DNA from 4 places in the Rhodococcus sp. PD04 genome. Region 3 is predicted to be linked to each of the others. Evidence: riboswitches for the same ligand, from Rfam matches in the RefSeq annotation. Region 3 holds a riboswitch; each other region holds the start of a gene.
The links. Region 3 has a riboswitch for thiamine pyrophosphate ahead of thiO (glycine oxidase ThiO). Riboswitches for the same ligand answer to the same signal wherever they lie in the genome.

Region 1 (5,316 bases), 2.4 Mb from region 3:
TGCGAGCGACGCGCGTTGACGCATACCGCCCGACAGTTGGTGCGGGGCAGCGTCCTCGAAGCCTGCCAGGCCGAAGGTCGGCAGCAGTTCGCGGGCGCGGGCGCGAGCGTCGGATCGTTGCACACCCTGCACCTCGATACCGAGGGTGCAGTTGTCGAGTACCGTCCGCCACGGGAACAGCAGATCCTTCTGCGGCATCAGCGCGACCCGCCCGGGTGCCGCGGGGGAGTCGCCGACGAGAACCTCTCCGGCGTCGGGCTGTTCGAGTCCCGCGACGATCGAGAACAGCGTCGACTTGCCGCACCCGCTCGGCCCGATGAGGGACACGAACTCGCCGGGCTCCACAGCACAGTCGATGCCGTCGATCACCGCCCGGTCGCCGTACGACTTGTGGACCGAGGCCACCGTCACCGCATTCATCTCTCACCCCTCGTGAGCGCCCACGGCGCGACCACCCGTTCGACGACGAACGTCAGCGCGTACAACAGGAGTGACAGAGCAGCGGTCACCACTACGGCAGCGAGCACGAGATCGGTGCGGAACGAGTTCTTCTGCGTGCTCATGTAGATGCCCAGACCGGATGTCGCGCCGACGTATTCCGCGAACACCGCACCCACTACGGCGTAGGTGATGCCGATCCGCAGGGCGGTGAAGAAGCGGGGGAGCGCGGACGGCAGGCGCACGTAACGGAACTGCTGCCACCGCGACGCGCCCATACTGCGCAGCAACGCGCCCGCCTCCCGGTCGGCCGCCGCGAACCCTTCGAGCAGCCCGATCGCGACGGGGAAGAACGTCACCAGCGCGATGACGAGGATCTTCGGCAGCAGTCCGAAACCGAACCAGATGATCATCAACGGCGCGATCGCGATGATCGGCAGGGTCTGCGACACCACGAACAACGGCACGAGTGCCCGCCGCAACCACGGCGAGAAGTCCACGACGATCGCGAGGGCCCACGCCAGTGCCAGCGACACGGCGAACCCGACGAGCGTGACCTGCAGTGTGGACCAGGCGTGCCCGGCGATGTCGACGCGATGCGCCCATCCCTGTGTGAGGACGCGCGCGGGAGAGGGCAGCACCTGCGGTCGGATACCGCTCACCACGACGTATGTCTGCCAGATCCCGACCAGCACCCCGGCGACGAGCAGGGAGGGTAGGAATCGACGTGCGTGGCCGGTGTCAGCGGTCTTCGAGGTAGTCATCGGTGACATAGGTCGACCAGTCCGGCTCGGTGGTCAACGGGCTGCCGTCGGGGCCGGACAGCACGCCGTTCTCGTAGAGGAATCGGGCGTAGCCCGACCATTTCCCGGCGTCGAGGACCCCGACGGCGCCGGCGGCGTCGCGCATGTAGTCGGCGGCGAGCATGCGCTGGCTCTCGTAGACGAGTTCCTCGTCGGGGAAGGCCCCGGGATTCGCCTCGATCAGCGCCCGTGCCCCGCGATCGGGGTCGTCGGCTGCGATCCGGTAGCCCTGGTGCAGAGCCTGCACGAAAGCGCGCGCCTGCTCCGGGTTCTCCGACATCCAGTCCTCGTTGCCGTCGACGACGATCGCGTACGCATCGGGGAAGCCGTGGTCGGTGAAGCCGAAGTACCGCATGGGCAGTCCGCGGTGTTCGGCCTCGAGACCCTCCCACGCCAGGTACGACACGGTGAAGTCGGCGGTCGACGAGTAGACCGCCTCGTACGACGACGTCCCGAGCGTCACGCTCTCGAACTCACCGCGACCACCATCGTTGCGGATCACCTCGGCGAGCATCTCGTCCTCGCCGGGGTTCGCGAAGCCCGCGAAGGTCTTGCCGTCGAGATCCGCGGGCCGCGTGATCTCGGCGTTGTCGGCCCGCACGGCGATTCCCGTCGCCCAGTGCTGCAGCGGTGCGAGGACCGCGACGGTCCGGGAACCCGCAGCTCTGGCGATGGTCGACGTGGCGTGCGTGGAGATCCCGAACTCGGCGCTACCGGCGTCGACGAGGGTGTCGGGCGTCGCGTTGTTGTACGGCAGGATCTCGACGTCGAGACCCGCCTCGGCGAACAGGCCCTCCTGCTGCGCCACGTACAGGCCGGTGTGGTTGGTGTTGGGCGTCCAGTCCAACGCGAATCGGATGGTGTCGCTCCCGGAATCGGACGAGCACCCGACGACCGCGGAGAGTGCGGCGACGAGGGTGATCAGTCCGGCGAGAGTCCGCCGCGCGTTCACTGCGCCGGCAGGGGACGGATCGATGTGGGGGCAGGCACGGTCATATCGGGACATCCCTTCGTCAGCATTACCTGATCAGGTTCGACGGGTGTGATCTCAGCCCCGCTCGTGCGGAGCACCCCGTGTCACGGGCGACCCTAGCACCATGCCCTCCGGGATCACCGGGGCGGCCGCAGAACGGAAGATGTGACCCGAAGTTACGGAAATGCCCAGGTCGGGACGTCACCCTCACATTTCACCCGTAACGGAAGGGTCGAAGGTCCCGACTATTCGAGTGATCGTCCCTGTCACCTCCCCCCCGACGACAGGGGCCATCGGTCTGCGCACGTCTCCCCCTGGCGTGGACGATGAAGGGCCCGTCGGTGAACTCCGACGGGCCCTTTCTTCTGTCGTTTCCGTGGACCCGACTCCCGCAGCGGTGTTCAATACGCACGAACCGATCGGGGGATGGGGAATGCGCGCAATGATGGGTGCCGCACTGGCTGCGGCAGTGATGGGAAGTGTGCTCACGGCGCCGGTGGTGTCGGCGGAGACGAGCGGACGCACCGAAATGCCGTATGACTCGTCGGCGCCGCTGGCCGGCGAGGTGCTCGGGTCCGTGGTGTCGATACCCGCACCGCTACCGCCGGTGGCCGGACCGCGACCTGCCGCGTGCGACCGGCTGTCGTATCTGCGGTGGCGTTCGGCAGACGGACCGGAGAATTCGGCCGACGCCGACCGGATCCTCGTCGCCCAACCGGGAATCTTCGAGGGAGCGGGTGCATTCGAGAGCGTCGCGCGCAACACCGTCGTCGCGGCCGCGACTCGCGGTGCCCACATCGAGTTCTGGGCACTCGACCGGCGATCGAACTGCCTCGAGGACCACACCGGTACCCGGGCGGCATTGCGGACGGGTTCGCTCGACACCGCGACCGACTACTACTTCCACGGTGCCGAAGTGGACGGGCGACGATTCGCCGGCCACGCGAGCGGCGCCGACGTCGCATGGCTCTCGCATGTCGGTCTCGAACAGACGCTGCGCGACCAGTACGACCTGCTGCGTCACGAACTTCCCGACCCGGCGCTGCGGAAGCGGAAGGTGTTGTGCGGCGGGCATTCTCTCGGCGGTTTCATCACCGGCTACTTCGCGGAATGGGACTTCGACGGAGATCCCGCCACCACCGACGACGCAGGTTACAACCAGTGCGGCGGGTACTTCGCGCTCGATACGGTGATTGAGGCGGGCGCGCCGTTCCCGGGGCGGGGTGCCCTCCCGGATCTGCCCGACACGGTCTCGGCACCGCTCGATGCGATCTCCGGCTCCATCTCGACGGCATCGCCGGTGCTGGCACTTCCTGCGGTCATCAATCCCGAGACGACGAATCTGCTCGCACTCACGGGACTCGCCGCGCGATTGGACCCGGACAGCACCGACGGCATCGTCCCGCGCATGCCCGACAACCCGAACGTCGACTGGACGTTGCGCACTCTGTTGTCGGGGGACTACGCGATGTTCGCGACGGGCGACCCGGATGTGCGGACGTTGAACGCGACCAACGAGGCGGTGCTCGGTGCGATCCTCGACGACAATTCGCAACCGCTGGGATTCCTGCAGGCGAGCGTCGGATTCATCACCGGTGCGCCCGTGCGCGACAAGCTGTTTCCTGTTCCCGGCACGCCGGAGGTGCTCGGGTCGGGATTCTTCGGCGACGCGCCCAAGGCGTCGCCGGCGGTGTTCGCGGATCCGGGAGTCGTCTACCGGTGGCTCGACTACGACGAGGTGGGTACGGCGGCGTCGTCATCCGACGAGGCGCGGTACACCGATCGGGGGAGCGAGGTGACGTCGATCGCGGAGCTGGCGCGGAATCTGTCGGAGCCCCCACTGGATTTCACCGAGTGGTACTTCCCGTCGAAGCTTCCGTTCGACCTGGCGTCGGCAACCCGCTTCGAAGGTCATCTCCACCGCGACGGGGTCACCCGCAATCCTGTGGTGACGCTGGTGGCGAGCGGCGGGATCTCGTTGCCGGAGACGGACCATCCGAACGAACGCAGGTGGGTGCTGCCCGGATACAACCACATCGATGTACTCACTGCGGCCGCCGATCAGAACGACGGGCGGCCCGAGCAGGTGTCGCAGGCACTGGCCGACTTCGCGGCCGGGTGATGCGGATCAGGCGCCGCGCGCGGAGAAGATCGAGGAGTAGTCGTGGGGGGCGGTCACCTCTGCGACAGCGGCCACGTGCTCGATCTCGGCCTCGGCGTCGGGAGAGGTGGGGGCGAGAAAAAGAGGGTTGTCGAATTCTTTGTGCTGGCTCATGGCCATCCTTTCGGGGTGCGGCCGGGTAGACCCCGGCCGGGGGCAGTGCGAAGAAGAGGGGCCGCGGTACACGCGGCGGGGAACTCTCACGTCCGGTTCGGAACCTTCGGGCACCGAGGTGCGAGGTCGCTCATCATGTGCGAGCCGAACGATGACTCCACCCTACACCAGAAGGTTCCCGGAACGTTTGACCGGCGAGTCGCGTGGGAAGACACTCGGCATGGCTACCTACAGAGTGATCGACCCGACCGGGAACGTCGTGGATACCAAGGAGATCGAGAGCGCGGACGATGCGCACGCCTGGTTCGTCGACCAGCGCGCCGACAACAGCGAACTCGGCTGGCGCATGGAGGCGCAGAACGAGCAGGACGGTACCTGGCACTTCTTCGACGACACCGAAGGCACCTCGAAGTAGAAGTAGTCCTTGCAGCACCCCGTGAGAGCGGGGTGCTGCAAGCACCGGTCGGATACGGTGCGCAGCATCCGAACAGCGCGGTGCGGAGCGCCCGAACAGCGCGGTGCCGGTAGTCGTAACTACCGGCACCGCGCAGTTCAGGGGCTACTTCTTGAAAGCGTCCTTGACGTTCTCTACGGCATCCGAAACCTTGTCGCCTGCCTGCTTCAGACCGCTGGAGGTCTGGTCGCCGCGGCCCTCGGCTTCGAGATCACGATCGCCGGTCGCCTGACCGGTGTTCTCCTTGATCTTGCCGCCTGCTTCTTCTGCCTTGTGCTTTGCCTTGTCGACGAAGTCGGCCATGGGATCCTCCCGTGTCATCGAACGTTGCCCTGACGGAGTACCCGACCCGAACAGCCTGAAACCGAACACG
Region 2 (5,316 bases), 2.5 Mb from region 3:
CGCTGCGCGACGGGTCGTTCCGGCCGAGCCCGATCCGCACGTCGCACTCGATGAACTTGCTGACACCCCCGCCGGAGAAGAACAGGCTCGGGCTCACCCGGCGACCGAAGAACATGTCGTCGTTCGAATACAGGAAGTGCTCGGACAGCCCCGGGATGTGGTGCAGTTGCGACTCGACCGCCATCGAGTTGTAGGTGGGCAGCGCCGACGGGTCGGCGAAGAACTCCTCGCTCCGCACGAACGTCACACGCGGGTCGTCGGCGAGCCACGCCGGTCGCGGCGAGTCGGTGGCGACGAAGATCCGCCGCACCCACGGCGCGTACATGTGGACCGAACGCAGGGCGTACTTGAGTTCGTTGATCTGCCGGTAGCGCGCCGGCGAGTCGTCGCCTTCGCCGACGACGTAGTTCTGCATCAGCTTCGCGCGCTTGGCCTGGAACGACTTCGACGACCCGTCCACCCACGAGAACACGAGGTCGATCTCGAACGGGATGTCGCCGGGGTGGCGGTCGAACATGCCCTCGATCGTGGGCCACAGCTGTCCGTACCGCTCGACCGTCGTCCGGCGCATCTCGTCGCGCAGGGCGGTCGTGCGGGTGAGAGCGTTCGGACGAGGCATGATCACCTCGTCGTCGGTGTAGGTCCACAGCTCGATGTCCACGCCGTTCGACGCGCCGTACCGCAACCCGCTCCTCAGTTCGACCCGCGGGCGGAACAGCCGGAACACCCGGTCCTTCCTGTCGCGCGAGAGCTGTCCGTCCGCCACCGGGACCGGGCGCCGTTTCAAGCCGACGGCCTTCGAGTAGAACGGCTCGTCGGCACACCCCTCGGCGAGAGCGGTGCGCAGCCTCTTCCGGTCGGCGCGGTCGATCGCGAGGATCGGGCGGTCGCTGTCGTCGCGCACGAGCAGGTAGTCGATGTGCGCCCGGTCGAGGACGCGGCGCAGGAACAGCGCGTCCTCGATCTGCGCCTCGTCGGGCGTGGTGGTGGTGATCGGGATGGCGTAGCGATCCTCGAACCACACCACCTCCTCGTGCCTCGCGGGGCCGCGGACCGTGGCGCGGCCGAGCGGGGGAGCGTCTCCGACCTTCTGAGAAAGGGAGACGTAGGGAGCGTTGTGTGGGGCCGGCGTGTGCGTCGGAATCTCCTTTCACGAGTCGGGACGGGAACAGCCATTTTAACGTCGATCTGAGCTAAGTTCTCGCGTAGGCGATGTGACGATCCTGTGAACGCCGACCCTGCCGGCTCTCGAAGGCCGAACCGGCGCCGTGTAGCCTGTCCGCAGGACTCGACACGGGGTGCCGGAAACGGCTGAGAGAACACCCGTCGAACCTGATCTCGATTATGCGAGCGAAGGGATGCCGAGCCGGCGCCGGGCCACAGGTCTGTCGCCCTCACGCACCCTTCCCCACACAGGGAAGGCACAGAAGATGTCATTGCAGAACCAGGTCGTCCTCGTCACCGGCGCCGGTCGCGGCCTCGGCCGCAGCATCGCGCAGGCGTTCGCCGACGAAGGAGCCGCCGTCGTCCTCGACTACCGGCGCAGCGGCGAGGGCGCTCACGAACTGGCCGACAAGATCGGACCCGAGCGGGCGGTCGCGCTGAAGGCCGATGTCACCGACCGCGCCGACGTCGAAGCGCTGTTCACCCGGGCCCGCGAGCACTTCGGACGTCCCGTCACCACGGTCGTCAACAACGCCCTGCCCGATTTCTCCTTCAACGGCGACGCTCGGCCCAAGGCAGACGAGATCGGATACGACCGGTTCGGAGCCCAGTTCGACGGTGTCGTCGGCGGCGCGGTCAACATCATCCAGGCGGCTCTGCCGGGCATGCGCGAGGCCGGTGGCGGCAGCATCGTCAACATCGGCACCAACCTGTTCCAGCACCCCGTCGTCCCGTACCACGACTACACCGCCGCCAAGGCCGCGCTGCTGTCGCTGACCCGCACCTTCGCCGCCGACCTCGGCCCCGACGGGATCCGCGTCAACATGGTCTCCGGTGGTCTGCTGCGCACGACCGACGCATCGTCGGCGACGCCGGAGGCGGTGTTCGACCTCATCGCGTCGTCGACGCCGCTGCGGAAGGTCACCACCCCCGAGGATTTCGCGGCCGCGGTGCTGTTCTTCGCATCCGACTGGTCGCGGGCCGTCACCGGGCAGAACCTGGTGGTCGACGGGGGACTGGTGATGAACTGATGCCCGGACCACGCACCCTCCACCTCAACGCCTTCCTCTACGGCGTCGGGCACCACTCTGCGGCATGGCGCCATCCAGGCTCCGCCGCCGAACGCATCGGCGACATCACATATTTCGAGGAGCTTGCCCGCACCGCCGAACGAGGACGCCTCGACGCCGTGTTCTTCGCGGACGGTCACAGCGTCAACCCGAAGTACACGGCGGGCACCACCTGGTTCCTCGAACCCCTCACCGCGCTGGCGGCTATGGCGCGCGCGACCGAGCACATCGGTCTGGTCACCACCGTCTCGGCAAGCTTCTTCACGCCGTTCCACGCGGCACGGATGCTGGCCTCGCTCGGCCACATCAGTGGTGGCCGCGTAGGAGCCAACATCGTCACCTCGATGTTCGACGAGGAAGCGCGCAACCACGGATTCGACTCCCTACCGCCGCACTCCGAACGGTACGCGCGGGCCGAGGAATTCATCGAGGTGCTCTGTGCGCTGTGGGATTCCTGGGACGACGGCGGTGTCCTCGTCGACCGGGCGGGTGGCAGGTTCCTCGACTCCGACGCGATCCGTCCGATCCATCACCGGGGCAAGCACTTCCGCGTCGACGGTCCGCTGACCGTGCCGCGGTGCCCGCAGGGCCGCCCCGTGCTGTTCCAGGCCGGAGCATCGGAGACCGGCCGCAACCTCGCGGCCCGTCACGCCGAGGCCGTCTACTCGGTCGCGTGGGACATGACCGCGGCGCTCGAGTACGCCACCGACCTGCGTGCACGCATCGCCTCCGTCGGCAGGGACGCCGGTTCGGTCGCCATCCTGCCGGGGCTCGTGACCTACGTCGGCCGCACCGAAGACGAAGCGTGGGCGAAGAAGGCGGAACTCGACGCTCTGCTCGACATCGACGCCGCTCTCGCCCAACTCGGAGTCTTCACCGGTCAGGACTACACGCGCCACGATCTCGACGCTCCCGTCGGAGACCTGCCGCCCATCGAGGAGTTCACCGGTCCGCAGGGCCGCTATGCGACGGTGCAGCGCATCATCGAGACACGCCGCCCGACCTTGCGCGAGCTGCTCGGTTACCTCGCAGCGGGTGGTGGCCACGCGACGATGATCGGCACCCCCGAATCCGTCGCCGACAGCATCGAGGAATGGTTCACCGCGGGCGCCTGCGACGGTTTCAACCTGATGTGTCCCGCCTATCCGGATTCCCTCGACGACTTCGTCGACCTCGTGGTCCCGGAACTGCAGCGCCGCGGCCTGTTCCGGACCGAATACCCCGGGTCGACCCTGCGCGACTCGCTCGGTCTGAAGGCGGTGTAACAGAGCGCGAACCGGTCATCGGAGCGGGTTGTAGAGCGCACCGATGACCGTTTCGCGCTCTGGAGCTCCCGACGACGGTACGAGCGAGCGACGTGACGCGCAGACCGTCCACGTCGACGACGTCGCCGTCCAGGTCGGCGGTGTGGATGTGCAGATCGTCGCTCGCCCGGCAGCTGCGCGTCGGCGGACGCGCGACGTGGATGCGGCCCAGCGGCGCGTCCCACACGTCGAGGCCGTGGACGACCGCGGCCGTCACATGACCGAGCGCCTCGTCGGCGTCGAGACGGGAAGCGACGAGGCGTGCCCGGGCGAGGTGAACTCCGGCGGGGCCGAGGCCGTGCCTGCCCACCGGACGCCGGTACGATCAGCCTCCCGGCGTCGGCGCGGGTGCGCTCTCCTCTGCGTCGGGAGCGCGTGCCGGATCGCCCGGCGCCTGATAATCGGAGCCGTAGAAGATCGGCAGGATGCCCTTGACGAGGGTCAGCGCCGAACCTTCACCCGACGGCACCGTCGACAGATTCGTGGCGATGACGATCGTCAGATCGGTGTCCGGGTCGTGGCCCATGAAGGTCATGAAGCCAGGAAGCTGCCCGTCGTGTCCGAGCAGCGGACCGAACCGGGCCATGCCGAGCCCGTATCCGGCGGTTCCCCCGCCCACCGACTGCACGCTGTCGAGCCGGGTCTGCTGCATCTGTTGGTCGAGCAACCCACCGTCGACCAGCGCCTTCACATAGCTGGTCATGTCGTCGACGGTGGAGATCGCAGCGCCCGCCGTCCACGCCCAGGAGGGATTGTCGTCGGTCACGTCGTTCGGCTTCAGTGTTCCTGCGACCGCCGCGGCCTGCTGGTCGTCCGGCAGTTCGAAGGTGTCGATGGTGGAGACGTTGGTGCCGAACATGTAGCCCTGCGGATGCGGATCCGGGATCGACGCGTCCTCGATCGCCGGGAACGAGGTGTTCCCGAGTTCGAGCGGAGCGAAAATGCGCTCGTCGAACGCATCCGCCACCGGCATGCCCGTCAGTTCCTCGATGACGAGTCCGAGCAGCACCGTATTGGTGTTGCTGTATTCGAACTGTTCCCCGGGCGGGAAGTTCACGGGTCGAGAGAACGCGATCTGCAGCAACTCCTCCTGCGTCCACGCTTTCTCGGGTTCGCGGTCCAGTGTCGCGTTGAACTCCGGGTCGAAGGTGTAGCTGTACAGGCCGCTCCGCATCTCGGCGAGCCGAGCGATGGTGATCGTGTCGCCGTTCGGGACACCGTCGATGTACTTCGAGACCGGGTCCTCGAGCGACATGCGACCTTCCTGCACCAATTGCAGGATGGCGGTGACGGTCATCGTCTTCGTGTTGCTGCCGATACGGACATGGTCGTCGGCGGAGATCGGATCGTCGGTGTCGAGGGTGGACGTGCCGAAGGTACCGGTCCAGTCACCGCGGTCGGGGGAGCCGATCTGTATCACCGCGCCGGGAATGGCGTTGTCGCGCATCAACTGGTCGATGGTGGATTCCAACTCGGCCACGTACGCGGGTTGCGCTTGATCCGCCGGGGTGGAGGAAGGATCCGTACCGGACTCGGTGTCGCCGGAGCTACACGCCGAGGTTGCCAGTAGGGCGACCGCCGTGATCGACGCTGCGAGTGTCTTCATAGGTCGTCTGCTTTCGGGATCTGGGGCCCAGAGAACGGGGTTTCTGTGACGTTGTCACGGAATTCGTGTATTTCCCGATGTGGAGACGAATTTTCACCCTCTCGAAGGAGGGCGGTCGATTTTCGAATGCGGAGAGCGATCAGATCTTTCCGAGATCCGGTGCCACGGCCTT
Region 3 (5,316 bases):
GTGACCGTGACAAGGAGCAGACCGATTGCGAGCCAGGGTGGTCGTACCGCGTCGCGCTGGGTGTCCTCGACGGCGGCGACGCCCCGCGTGTGCAGTTCCTGCGCGGCGGGGAGCAGTTCGGTCTGCATCAGGTGCGAGGCCTCGCCGAGATATGCGGCGCCGACCGGATGCCCGGTGCGGTTGTTGGTGCGGGCCGTCTCGATGAGGCCCGTGTAGACGGGCAGCAGCCTCACGATCTCCGTCAGGTTGTGCGCGGTCTCGCGGTCGGCGTCGGTCAGGCCGGTCGCCGCGATGACGAGATACTCCGCGGCCTCGTTGGTGGCCCGGATGTAGCGACTGCGCACCGCCTCCGGTTCGAGTCCGCCCGAGATGAAGCCCGTCACGGCGGCGGCGTCGGCCACCGACAGCGCGCTGTAGAGATTCTGGGCCGCGCTGGCGAGCGGCTCGATGGACGAGAGGAGACGGTCGTGGGTGGCCTGCCTGCCGGAGACCGTCGTCGCGGAGACCGCCGCCGACGCGACGAGCAGAACGGTGAGCACCACGCCGAGGACCACCAACCGCACCGGCGTGGATCGCAACAGCGCGCGGGCGTCGTCGAACCGGGCGTCCGGAGCGTCGGTGCCGGCGTCGTCGCGAATATGGCTCTCGACAGGCGCGAAGGGAGGGGTGATCCGTACGTCCACCGGGCACTCCCTTCCTCGTGTCGAGCGCTCTGAGGGGAGCATATAAGCAGCCCGGCGGTATTGTTGCCGTCCACGGACGGCGGGGATCCGGTACCGGGCACAGGCCCGGACGAGGGCGGGTCGGAGAGGCGGACGCAATGCGTGGAGACGGTGACGGCTGGGCGGTCGGACCGGACGGTGAGAAGCGCTGGGGACGACACGGTGCCGCAGGTCTGCTGCTGCGCGCTCCGCTCGCGGACGGTCGCCCCGCGGTTCTCCTGCAGCATCGGGCGGCGTGGTCGCACCAGGGTGGCACGTGGGCACTTCCCGGTGGAGCCCGCGACTCGCACGAGAGCACCGTCGACGCCGCCGTGCGGGAGGCCCACGAGGAGGCCGGCATCGATGTCGCGGCCGTGACGGTGCGCGCCGAACGCGTCACCTTCGGTCTCGCGGGCGGATGGACCTACACCACCGTCGTCGCCGACGCCACCGAAACGCTCGTGACCAGCCTCAACCAGGAGAGCACCGAACTGCGCTGGGTGCCCGAACCGGAGGTCGAGGCGATGCCGCTGCACAGCGGCTTCGCCGAGGCGTGGCCGTCGCTGCGCACCTCACCGGTACGCATGCTGCTCGACACCGCGAACGTGCTCGGTGCGAGCGGATCCACCGGATGGTGGCGCGACCGCCCCGGCGCGACGAGCGCCCTGCTCGCCGACCTCGCTGCGGTCCTGCCCCGCACCGTCGAATTTCCCGACGGGACGTTCGGCTGGGTCCCCCGCGTCGAAGCGGTCCTCGAAGGGCATGCCCGCGACGCGACGATCGACGACGCCCGGATCCCGGTACACAGCGCGGACGGCAGCGGCGACGACGAATTGGCCCGGCTGGCCTCCACCGCGACGGCCGTGGTCGACCCCGGCGTGACGGTCGTGGTCACCGCGGATCGCGGCCTGCGCGCGCGGTTGCCCGAGGGCACGATCGCGATGTCGCCCTCGGCCGTGCTGGGCTGGCTGTAGCCCCTCGGGCCGGCAGCGGCCTTCAGCGGCCTCAGGCGGGCAGTGCGGCCTCGAACGCCGCGGCGGCTGCCCGCGGATCGGAGGCCTTGGTGATCGCCCGGACCACCGCGACCCGCGTGGCCCCGGCATTGAGCACCTCGGGGAGCCGCTCGAGATCGATGCCGCCGATCGCGAACCACGGTCGTGCCGGTTGCGACTGCGCGACCTCGCGCGTCACCTGCAGCCCCGCGGCGGTCCGTCCCGGCTTGGTCGGGGTGTCCCACACCGGCCCGGACGCGAAGTAGTCGACGCCCTCCTCGATGTCGGCGAGCGCGGCCTGCGCCCGACTCGACGTCGAACGGCCGATGACGATCTCGTCGCCGAGGATCTGCCGCGCGTGCCGCACCGGCAGGTCGCCCTGACCGAGGTGCAAAATGTCGGCGCCCGCCGCGAGAGCGATGTCGGCGCGGTCGTTGACGGCGAGGAGTGCACCGTGGCGTGCACACGCCTCACCGATGATCTCGAGGGCGGCGAGTTCCTCGCGTGCCTCGAGGCGTCCGAACTTCTTCTCGCCGGCCGAGTCCTTGTCGCGCAACTGGACGATGTCGACCCCACCGGCGAGGGCCTCCTCGACGAACCGTGCGAGGTCACCGGTGTCCCGGCGAGCATCGGTGCACAGGTACAACCGGGCGGTCGCGAGGCGGCCGCGCGGGTCGGGATGGTTGCCGCGATAGGTGGTCACGACCAAGACGGTAGCCTCTAGGCAGAAAGTGTGACGACACGGGAGTCCCGAGGTTCGCGGGGCTGAGAGGGGGCCTGCCGGCCCCGACCGTTATGACCTGACCCGGATCATGCCGGCGCAGGGAGTGAGGTGGACCGATGACAACTGTGGCCGTCGTGGGTGGCGGAGTGATCGGGCTGTCGATCGCATGGCGCGCGGCCCGCTCGGGGCACGTCGTGACCGTGCACGACCCGAATCCCGGTAGCGGCGCCTCGTGGGTGGCCGGGGGAATGCTGGCCCCGCTGTCCGAGGGCTGGCCCGGCGAGGACCATGTGCTGTCCCTGGGTGCGGCGTCGCTCGACCGCTGGCCCGGCTTCGCGGACGCACTGCGCACGGAGACCGACGTCGACGTGTTCACCGCCGAGGCGTCGCTGACCGTTGCGCTCGACGCGGCGGATGCGGCCGACCTGCGGACCGTCGCCGAATGGGTCGGGGAGCGAGGGCACGAGATGCGGCTGCTCTCCCGCGCGGAGATCCGGGAGTTCGAGCCGTCGCTCGGCCCGAAGGTCCGGCTCGGACTGCTCGCACCCACCGAGTCGTCGGTCGACAACCGCGCGCTCGTCGACGCCCTGCGCACTGCGGCCACCGGGGCCGGGGTGCGTTTCTCCGACGGCGCCGTGCACGACCTCGCCGACCTGCCCGACGATCAGGTGGTGCTCGCCGCCGGCTCGGCGTCGGCGCGGCTGTGGCCGGGTCTTCCGGTCCGACCGGTCAAGGGCGAGATCCTGCGGCTGCGGGTGCGGCCGGGCGCGACCCCGCCGCCGCAGCGCACCATCCGTGCGAGTGTCCACGGACGGCCCGCCTATCTGGTGCCCCGCCACGACGGGCTCGTCGTGGGCGCGACGCAGTACGAGGCCTCCGACACGCAGATCACGGTGGCCGGCGTGCGCGATCTGATCGCCGATGCCGAGACGATCTTCCCGGCGCTCGGCGAGTACGAACTGTTCGAGGCGAGCGCGGGCCTGCGCCCGATGACCCCCGACAACCTGCCGATGATCGGCCGGCTCTCCGATCGTGTCGTCGCCGCGACCGGCCACGGCCGCAACGGTGTGCTGCTCACGCCGCTCACCGTCGACGCGGTGCTCGCCGAACTCGGCGGGCGGTCACTGGCCGACGCGAAATACGCCTGTCCTGGACGAATTACGGAAGCGAGTGTGGGATGACGAACGTGTCCGTGGGCATCACCGTCAACGGTGAGGACAAGTACTACGACGCGGCCCCGACCGTGTCGCAGCTGCTGAACGAGCTCGGTCTGCCCGAGAAGGGAATCGCCGTCGCCGTCGACGGTGTCGTGTGCCCGCGCGGTCGCTGGTCGGAACCGGTGGCACGCGGCGCGAGCATCGAGATCCTCACGGCGGTCCAGGGTGGCTGACACACACGATCCCGGCGCCGATCTGCCGCAGCTGACCATCGCCGGCCGCACCTTCGGGTCGCGGCTGATCACCGGCACCGGTGGCGCGGCGAACCTGGCCGTGCTCGAGGAGGCGCTCGTCGCGTCGGGCACCGAACTGACCACCGTCGCGATGCGCCGCGTCGATGCGGCCTCCGGAACCGGTGTCCTCGATCTGCTGCGCCGTCTCGGCATCGAACCGCTGCCGAACACCGCCGGGTGCCGCGGCGCGAAGGAGGCCGTGCTGACCGCGCAGCTCGGGCGGGAAGCGCTGGAGACCGACTGGGTGAAACTCGAGGTCATCGCCGACGAACGGACGCTGCTGCCCGACGCTATCGAACTCGTCTCGGCGGCCGAACAACTCGTCGACGACGGCTTCGTCGTCCTGCCGTACACGACCGACGATCCCGTCCTTGCGCGCCGTCTCGAGGATGTCGGTTGTGCTGCGGTGATGCCGCTCGGTTCGCCGATCGGCACCGGCCTCGGTATCTCGAACCCGCACCACATCGAGATGATCGTCGAGGCGGCGGGCGTGCCGGTGATCCTCGACGCGGGAATCGGAACCGCCTCCGACGCGGCGCTCGCGATGGAACTCGGTTGCGACGCCGTGCTGCTCGCGACCGCCGTCACCCGCGCGAAGGATCCGGCGCTGATGGCGTCGGCGATGCGCCACGCCGTCGAGGCGGGATTCCGTGCCCGGCACGCCGGTCGGATCCCGAAACGCTTCTGGGCTCAGGCATCTTCGCCGATGGAGCCGTGACCGGTACGGAAAACCCTTGAGAATCCTCGTGTTCAGGGGTTTTCCGATTATCGCGTGACGGGATACCGTGCGGTCGGTACGATCCCCGGGCATGACAATTGCACACCGAATCCTTTCCGCCGCCGCTGCCGGGCTCATGGGTGTTGCCGTCGCTGTCACGGCACCGGGCGTCGCAGGCGCCCAGGAGCCGTGCCAGCTGAGCCGGTCGAACACCGGACCGAGAACGTGCGAGATGACGCAGCTGGCCACGCCTCCCGTGCTGACACTGGGCGACGGCATCTGCGCCGGCATCGTGCGCGCGGGTGGAACCGCCTTCGACGGCCCGCTCGACGAGTCCTACTCGATCTACTCGGTGGCGGGCGCCACCCACGGGATCGAACTGCGGATCACGCAGGGCTATTCGCTTCTCGGCGAGTGGACACCGAGTGTTCTGAACTGCGACGTCACCGTGGCGTTCGACTGGCACAATCTCGACACCGGCGCCCGCGGCACGGAGACCCGCTTCGTGCCGGCCTTCCACACCAGCACCCGGCCGTTGTTCATGCACGTGTTCCCCGGGCAGGGCCGTGTCGCCCTGACGATGCGTACCGAGCGACCGAGCATCCCGGTCACCGTCGAGGTGTTCGTCCCCTGACACACCGCGTGCGGCTCCGGGCGCGTGATCGGATGCGCGGGCCGGAGCCGCACGTAGGGTGGTGCGCATGATCGAAGTGACCGGCTTGACCAAGACC
Region 4 (5,316 bases), on a different replicon from region 3:
TGGTGGATCATCGCGTGCATCCAGTGCTCGTAGTATTGCGAGGTCAGGTAGTCGTGCGGGGGGATCTGCTCCATCGCGCCCCGGAACTGGTCGAGATTGAACGCGCCGGCCAGCGCCATCGCCGGGAACATCGTCAAAACCGACCGCTCCCAATCGGAATGGAAAACAGGTTCATCGGATTCGGGCTTGATCGGACCCAGGACGGCGCGGCCACCGAGGTCGTGGATTCCATCCATGAAATGCTCTCCTTGTGCCGTGAGTCACCAACCCTATGTGCCCTCGTCTAATGCGTCAACACGTCATGACCTGATGACATGTTACTGTTCTGTTACCGACGAACAGGGGTGATCCGCACCGTGGGCTGTCCGAGCGTGGATGCGTCGGCGCGAGTGGCTCCAGGGAGCTCCAGAGAGAAAGTGAACATCCCCACCATCCGTCTGGAGGTACGATCGTGGAGACCTATCCGGTGTGTGGGTTGCCTGCAATAGAGCGCCGCACTCGCCTGTGTCGGCACGAGCGTTCTGGCAGTCATTCTTTATTGCCACGTGTATCGCGCTCACGCGCTGTGGACAGTGGGGCAATGGCCCGATAATCTGAGTTCGATTGCCGCGCATTCACTCTGCGGCTCAACGCGCTGACGGCCACAAATTCGACCACACTGCTGTTTGTTTTGGAGACTGGAAGACGTTCGTCGAGCCCCCGGAACGAATCGTGAACCGTCTGCATTCGGAGCTATCTCAAAAGATGCTGACTGTGGCCGGAAGTGCCGCAGAGAGACGTTCACAAAGGAAGGCGAAGAATGAAGTCAGAACGACCCCCGAGAGGGAAGCAGATCTCGCAGAAAGCCTCGACCTCCGCGACCGGTCCCGATCCCACAGAGGAGGATCTGGCAGCTGTCATTGTCGCCTTGACCGGGATCGACATCGCGTCGAATGGCGGTAACGCGGGACCCGAGCGTAGCCGGAAGCAATCCTGGCGACGCTGATGCACAGACGACCCCGAGTTGCGCTCGGTGGTTGCGCATCCGTCCGGCCGGGAACGAAACTGCAGACGGAGCGAGCACGTCGATATGACCAGACATATGCCCTGGTCTTCGGTACCAGCAAGCGAGGTCTCAACTCATCCGAGGGCAGGATACAGTTCTGTGCCGGTCGCTTTCGTCAAATGGAGCTGCTGCCTGAGTCGGTCCTCGCTCAAGGTGACGGTGCCCCGCGGTAGCTGAAACTCGCCGTGACGCATTGCCGCGGCGATCCGCTCGCTATCCTCGGCTTTCCGGGCCGCTTGCCACCATATGTGAACTGCCTCGAACACCGACTCGCTCAACGTCGACAGCGGCGGTGCCCAAGGACCGAATTGCGCCCGGTACCTCTTCAGGAGCGAGGCGTTACCTTCCGTTTGTAATCCTTGGAAGTACCCCGAGACGGAGTAGAGGCCACGGGCCGCTTCGTCGCCGATGTACGTCAGCGTGGACTCTTCCAAGGCGGGCGCCAGAGTGATGCACTGATCCCGCAATCCCATTGCATAGCATTGCCGTTCGAACGCAACAGCATCAGCTCCGACGAATGTCGACAGTACGATGTCGGCACCCGATTGCTGGATCGATTCGATGATCGGGGCGAAGTCACGAGTTCCCAGAGATGCGAACTTTTCCCCGACGACTCTGGCGCCGTACCGAGGCAACAGTTGGCGTGCCAGGCCGTGTGTCGTACGGGGCCAACAATAGTCGTCGCCGGCCAGAAACCATCGTCGCACCCCCTCCATCCGCATGAGTGGTTTCACGGCTGCTGCCAACTGGTCGCCCGGCCGCTCGCCGAGCTGGAGGCGGAGACGATCGCCGCGCCCTCCTTCGTTCATGACCGGCTGTACCAGCAGCACGGGTGCATCACTGAGCGCCTCGGCAACGGCGGTGTAGGTAGCCGATGTGGCGGCGACCAGAATGGTCCGGCAGCCTGCCTGGACGAGTCGTCGCGCTTCCATGACGCCGGTCTGCGGGTCTGTGGCGTCATCACCCACGATCAACTCGACTGGACTGCCGTGGATGCCGCCCTCGGCATTGATTTCCTCCAGTGCCAGCATGGCGGCGTTGTCAATCGAGGTGGCGAAGAGGCTGCCGGGTCCGGATTTCGACGTCAACAATCCCAGACGGGGATGGGAAGAGGCGTTTCGAGAGGTAGGGAACCCTCGACGCCGCATCAACCATTCCAATCCGGGCTGGTCGAGTTCGGCGATGAGCCGAACTCTCGTACCACCGTTTGCGGCTTCGAAACGGAGTTTGATACGCCCTCGCCAGGGCTGGTCGTGCACGATATCGAGGTACGCATGCGGACGTGCGGCAGCAATACGGCCGAGGATTTCGACCGGTTCTGCGCCGGAACCGCTGAGGTGGACCGCCATACGCACGGCAGCGCCGGGTTCGACCCGATCGCATACCGCGCCGAAGAGCCATCCCGCCTCGTCGCCTGCTCCGAAAAGGCTGTAGGCCACCGAGGGCGGGGATGCGGTCCACTCTTCGGCGTGCAGTACGAGCTGGGTCACCGTGTTTCCTGGAAGCTATGCACGTCGCAAGGTTGTGTCGGTGGCAGCGGTGCGGTCTGCGGCCTCGACGGCATCTGACAGGGCTCCTCGGAACAATTCCTGCAACATTGCAATGACATCGCGTGCGGGACCGGCCGGGTCGATCGAGTAGAAACGGAAGCGTCCGGCCTTACGTTCGGTGACCAGGCCCGCGTGCCGCAGGATCCGGAGGTGGTTCGAGACGCCGGTGCGTCCCACGCTGTCGATCTGGTCGACCAGTTCGTTGACGCTGCACTCGTCACGCTCTGCCAGCACAGTGAGAATGGCTCGCCGTACAGGGTCGGCGAGGGCATCGAAGGCCAGCTGTGCGGACAAGGTCCCGATCTCCTCGAGTCAACAGTCAATTACATATAGAAGAGTACCTCCTCGTAGCTCGTACAGGACGGGCCGACTTCGCACCGCTCCGACGACCGGACCAGCTACATCTGCAGCAGGAGAAGCCGGGTGTTAGGGTCTGTGCCGTCCCCACGGGAGCCCTATTGCAGGGGCTGAGATCGGGCTGAGGCAGCCTGCGACCGTCGAACCTGCCCGGGTAATGCCGGCGAAGGAAGTAGGAACGATTCCGATGAGTGCACCCAATTCGCATGCCCTGAGCTATGTCCACGACGAGGAACACGACCTGCGTGTACCTGTCACAGAGATCCGCTTGAACGACTCTCCCGGCGGGGTGCCGAACCCGCCGCTGCAGGTCTACCGCACTGCAGGTCCCGATAGCGATCCGCTGGTCGGGCTCCCGCCGACGCGCGCCGACTGGATTGCTGCTCGCGGCGACGTCGAGCACTACCCGGGGCGAGAACGGGATCTGCTCGACGATGGCCGCTCGGCGGTGCGGCGTGGAGAGGCGTCCCAGGAGTGGAAGGGGCCCCGACCTGTCCCGGTGCGAGCGAAGACAGGCCGGACGGTCACGCAGATGCACTATGCCCGGGCGGGGATCATCACCCAGGAAATGCGGTTCGTGGCGCTGCGGGAGAACTGCGACGTGGAACTGGTGCGCTCGGAGGTGGCGGCGGGTCGGGCGATCATCCCCGCCAACGTCAACCACCCCGAGTCCGAGCCGATGATCATCGGCAAGTCCTTCCTGGTGAAGATCAATGCCAACATCGGCAACTCAGCGGTGACCAGCTCCATCGTCGACGAAGTCGACAAGATGCGCTGGGCCACCCGTTGGGGCGCGGACACTGTGATGGACCTGTCCACCGGCGAAGATATCCACACCACCCGAGAGTGGATCATTCGCAACTCCCCGGTGCCGATCGGCACGGTGCCGATCTACCAGGCTCTGGAGAAGGTCGCCGGCCAGGCCGATGCGCTGACGTGGGAGATCTTCCGCGACACCGTGATCGAGCAGTGTGAGCAGGGTGTGGACTACATGACCATCCACGCCGGAGTGCTGCTGCGCTACGTACCGCTCACGGCCGAGCGGCTCACCGGCATCGTCTCCCGAGGTGGGTCGATCATGGCCGGTTGGTGCCTTGCCCATCACGAGGAAAATTTTCTCTACACCCACTTCGACGAACTGTGTGAGATCTTCGCCCGCTACGACGTGGCATTTTCCCTCGGGGACGGGCTGCGACCGGGGTCGATCGCCGACGCCAACGACGCCGCGCAGTACGCCGAACTGGACACCCTTGCCGAACTGACCACCCGTGCCTGGGCTCACGACGTTCAGGTGATGGTCGAAGGCCCTGGCCACATCCCGATCCATCGGGTGCGGGAAAATGTGGAGCGTCAGCAGAAGTTATGTCATGGAGCGCCTTTCTACACCCTGGGGCCGCTGGTGACCGACATTGCTCCGGGCTACGACCACATCACCTCCGCGATCGGGGCCACCGAGATCGCCCGCCATGGCACCGCGATGCTGTGTTACGTCACCCCGAAGGAGCATCTGGGACTGCCGAATCGGGACGACGTGAAGACCGGGGTCATCACGTACAAGATCGCCGCTCATGCTGCCGACATCGCCAAGGGCCATCCCGGTGCCGTCGAGCGTGACGACGCGTTGTCGAAGGCGCGTTTCGAGTTTCGGTGGCGGGATCAGTTCGCTCTGTCGCTGGATCCGGATACGGCCGAGCAGTTCCATGACGAGACGCTTCCGGCTGAACCGGCCAAGACGGCGCACTTCTGCTCGATGTGTGGGCCGAAGTTCTGCTCGATGCGTATCTCCCAAGACATCCGGACCAGGTTCGGTGACGCCGCCGACCAGGCCGCCGTCGCCGGGATGCAACATATGTCCGACCAGTTCAGGGCCGCCGGCAGCACGGTGTATTTGGATGCCCCTACTGTCCTGTCCTCCGAAAGTAAGCGTGTGACACAGGACAACTGAGGTCGCAGGGGCGTTGAGTCCAGGTGACGGGAGGACACGGACGCAACGCCCTCAGCGGCGTGACGCACGCCCGCACTTGCTCTGCCGGGTGGCGTTGTGTCGCGATGACGAAGGTGGTCGAGGACGGAGTCGGCATCGATGTGCGGTTTCGCGGTGCCGGCGACCGTCCGGGTTCGAGCACGAGGGGAATGAGATTCAGCGGCGGTATCCACTCGTGCTCAACGAAAGTGCCCATGTGTGAGCGGGGTTCGCTGTAGCAGTGATCGGGTGCCGGCGGGCGAGGCGGTGACGACATCGCCCACCTCGCTGCCGAATCGGGGGTGACCTGCACTTGTGACTCGCTCAGCTTCGAGGCACCGAGGAGTAGTTGCCCGGGTGGTCTCGACGCCGGCCGTGACACGGTGCGGGTTGCCGTTCCC

Region 1: linked by a shared signal. The riboswitch ahead of U9J23_RS05655 (ABC transporter substrate-binding protein) and the one ahead of thiO (glycine oxidase ThiO) in region 3 are both predicted to bind thiamine pyrophosphate.
Region 2: linked by a shared signal. The riboswitch ahead of U9J23_RS07270 (3-oxoacyl-ACP reductase) and the one ahead of thiO (glycine oxidase ThiO) in region 3 are both predicted to bind thiamine pyrophosphate.
Region 4: linked by a shared signal. The riboswitch ahead of thiC (phosphomethylpyrimidine synthase ThiC) and the one ahead of thiO (glycine oxidase ThiO) in region 3 are both predicted to bind thiamine pyrophosphate.

Annotation. Positions count from the first base shown of each region.
Region 1 covers NZ_CP142143.1:1,191,246-1,196,561, forward strand. Annotated here, with positions in the region: gene U9J23_RS05645 (ABC transporter ATP-binding protein) at 1-420, opposite strand, end outside; gene U9J23_RS05650 (ABC transporter permease) at 417-1,202, opposite strand; gene U9J23_RS05655 (ABC transporter substrate-binding protein) at 1,180-2,193, opposite strand; TPP riboswitch at 2,230-2,326, opposite strand; gene U9J23_RS05660 (hypothetical protein) at 2,648-4,336, shown strand; gene U9J23_RS05665 (hypothetical protein) at 4,343-4,489, opposite strand; gene U9J23_RS05670 (hypothetical protein) at 4,710-4,904, shown strand; gene U9J23_RS05675 (CsbD family protein) at 5,049-5,246, opposite strand.
Region 2 covers NZ_CP142143.1:1,565,551-1,570,866, forward strand. Annotated here, with positions in the region: gene U9J23_RS07265 (stealth family protein) at 1-1,024, opposite strand, end outside; TPP riboswitch at 1,285-1,376, shown strand; gene U9J23_RS07270 (3-oxoacyl-ACP reductase) at 1,431-2,195, shown strand; gene U9J23_RS07275 (LLM class flavin-dependent oxidoreductase) at 2,195-3,499, shown strand; gene U9J23_RS07280 (serine hydrolase domain-containing protein) at 3,864-5,144, opposite strand; gene U9J23_RS07285 (DUF5994 family protein) at 5,284-5,316, opposite strand, start outside.
Region 3 covers NZ_CP142143.1:4,103,285-4,108,600, reverse strand. Annotated here, with positions in the region: gene U9J23_RS18845 (hypothetical protein) at 1-683, opposite strand, end outside; gene U9J23_RS18840 (NUDIX hydrolase) at 821-1,675, shown strand; gene thiE (thiamine phosphate synthase) at 1,707-2,396, opposite strand; TPP riboswitch at 2,425-2,537, shown strand; gene thiO (glycine oxidase ThiO) at 2,534-3,598, shown strand; gene thiS (sulfur carrier protein ThiS) at 3,595-3,807, shown strand; gene U9J23_RS18820 (thiazole synthase) at 3,800-4,585, shown strand; gene U9J23_RS18815 (hypothetical protein) at 4,677-5,219, shown strand; gene U9J23_RS18810 (ABC transporter ATP-binding protein) at 5,287-5,316, shown strand, end outside.
Region 4 covers NZ_CP142144.1:301,553-306,868, reverse strand. Annotated here, with positions in the region: gene nthB (nitrile hydratase subunit beta) at 1-236, opposite strand, end outside; gene U9J23_RS25765 (substrate-binding protein) at 1,120-2,535, opposite strand; gene U9J23_RS25760 (ArsR/SmtB family transcription factor) at 2,551-2,889, opposite strand; TPP riboswitch at 3,032-3,141, shown strand; gene thiC (phosphomethylpyrimidine synthase ThiC) at 3,140-4,897, shown strand.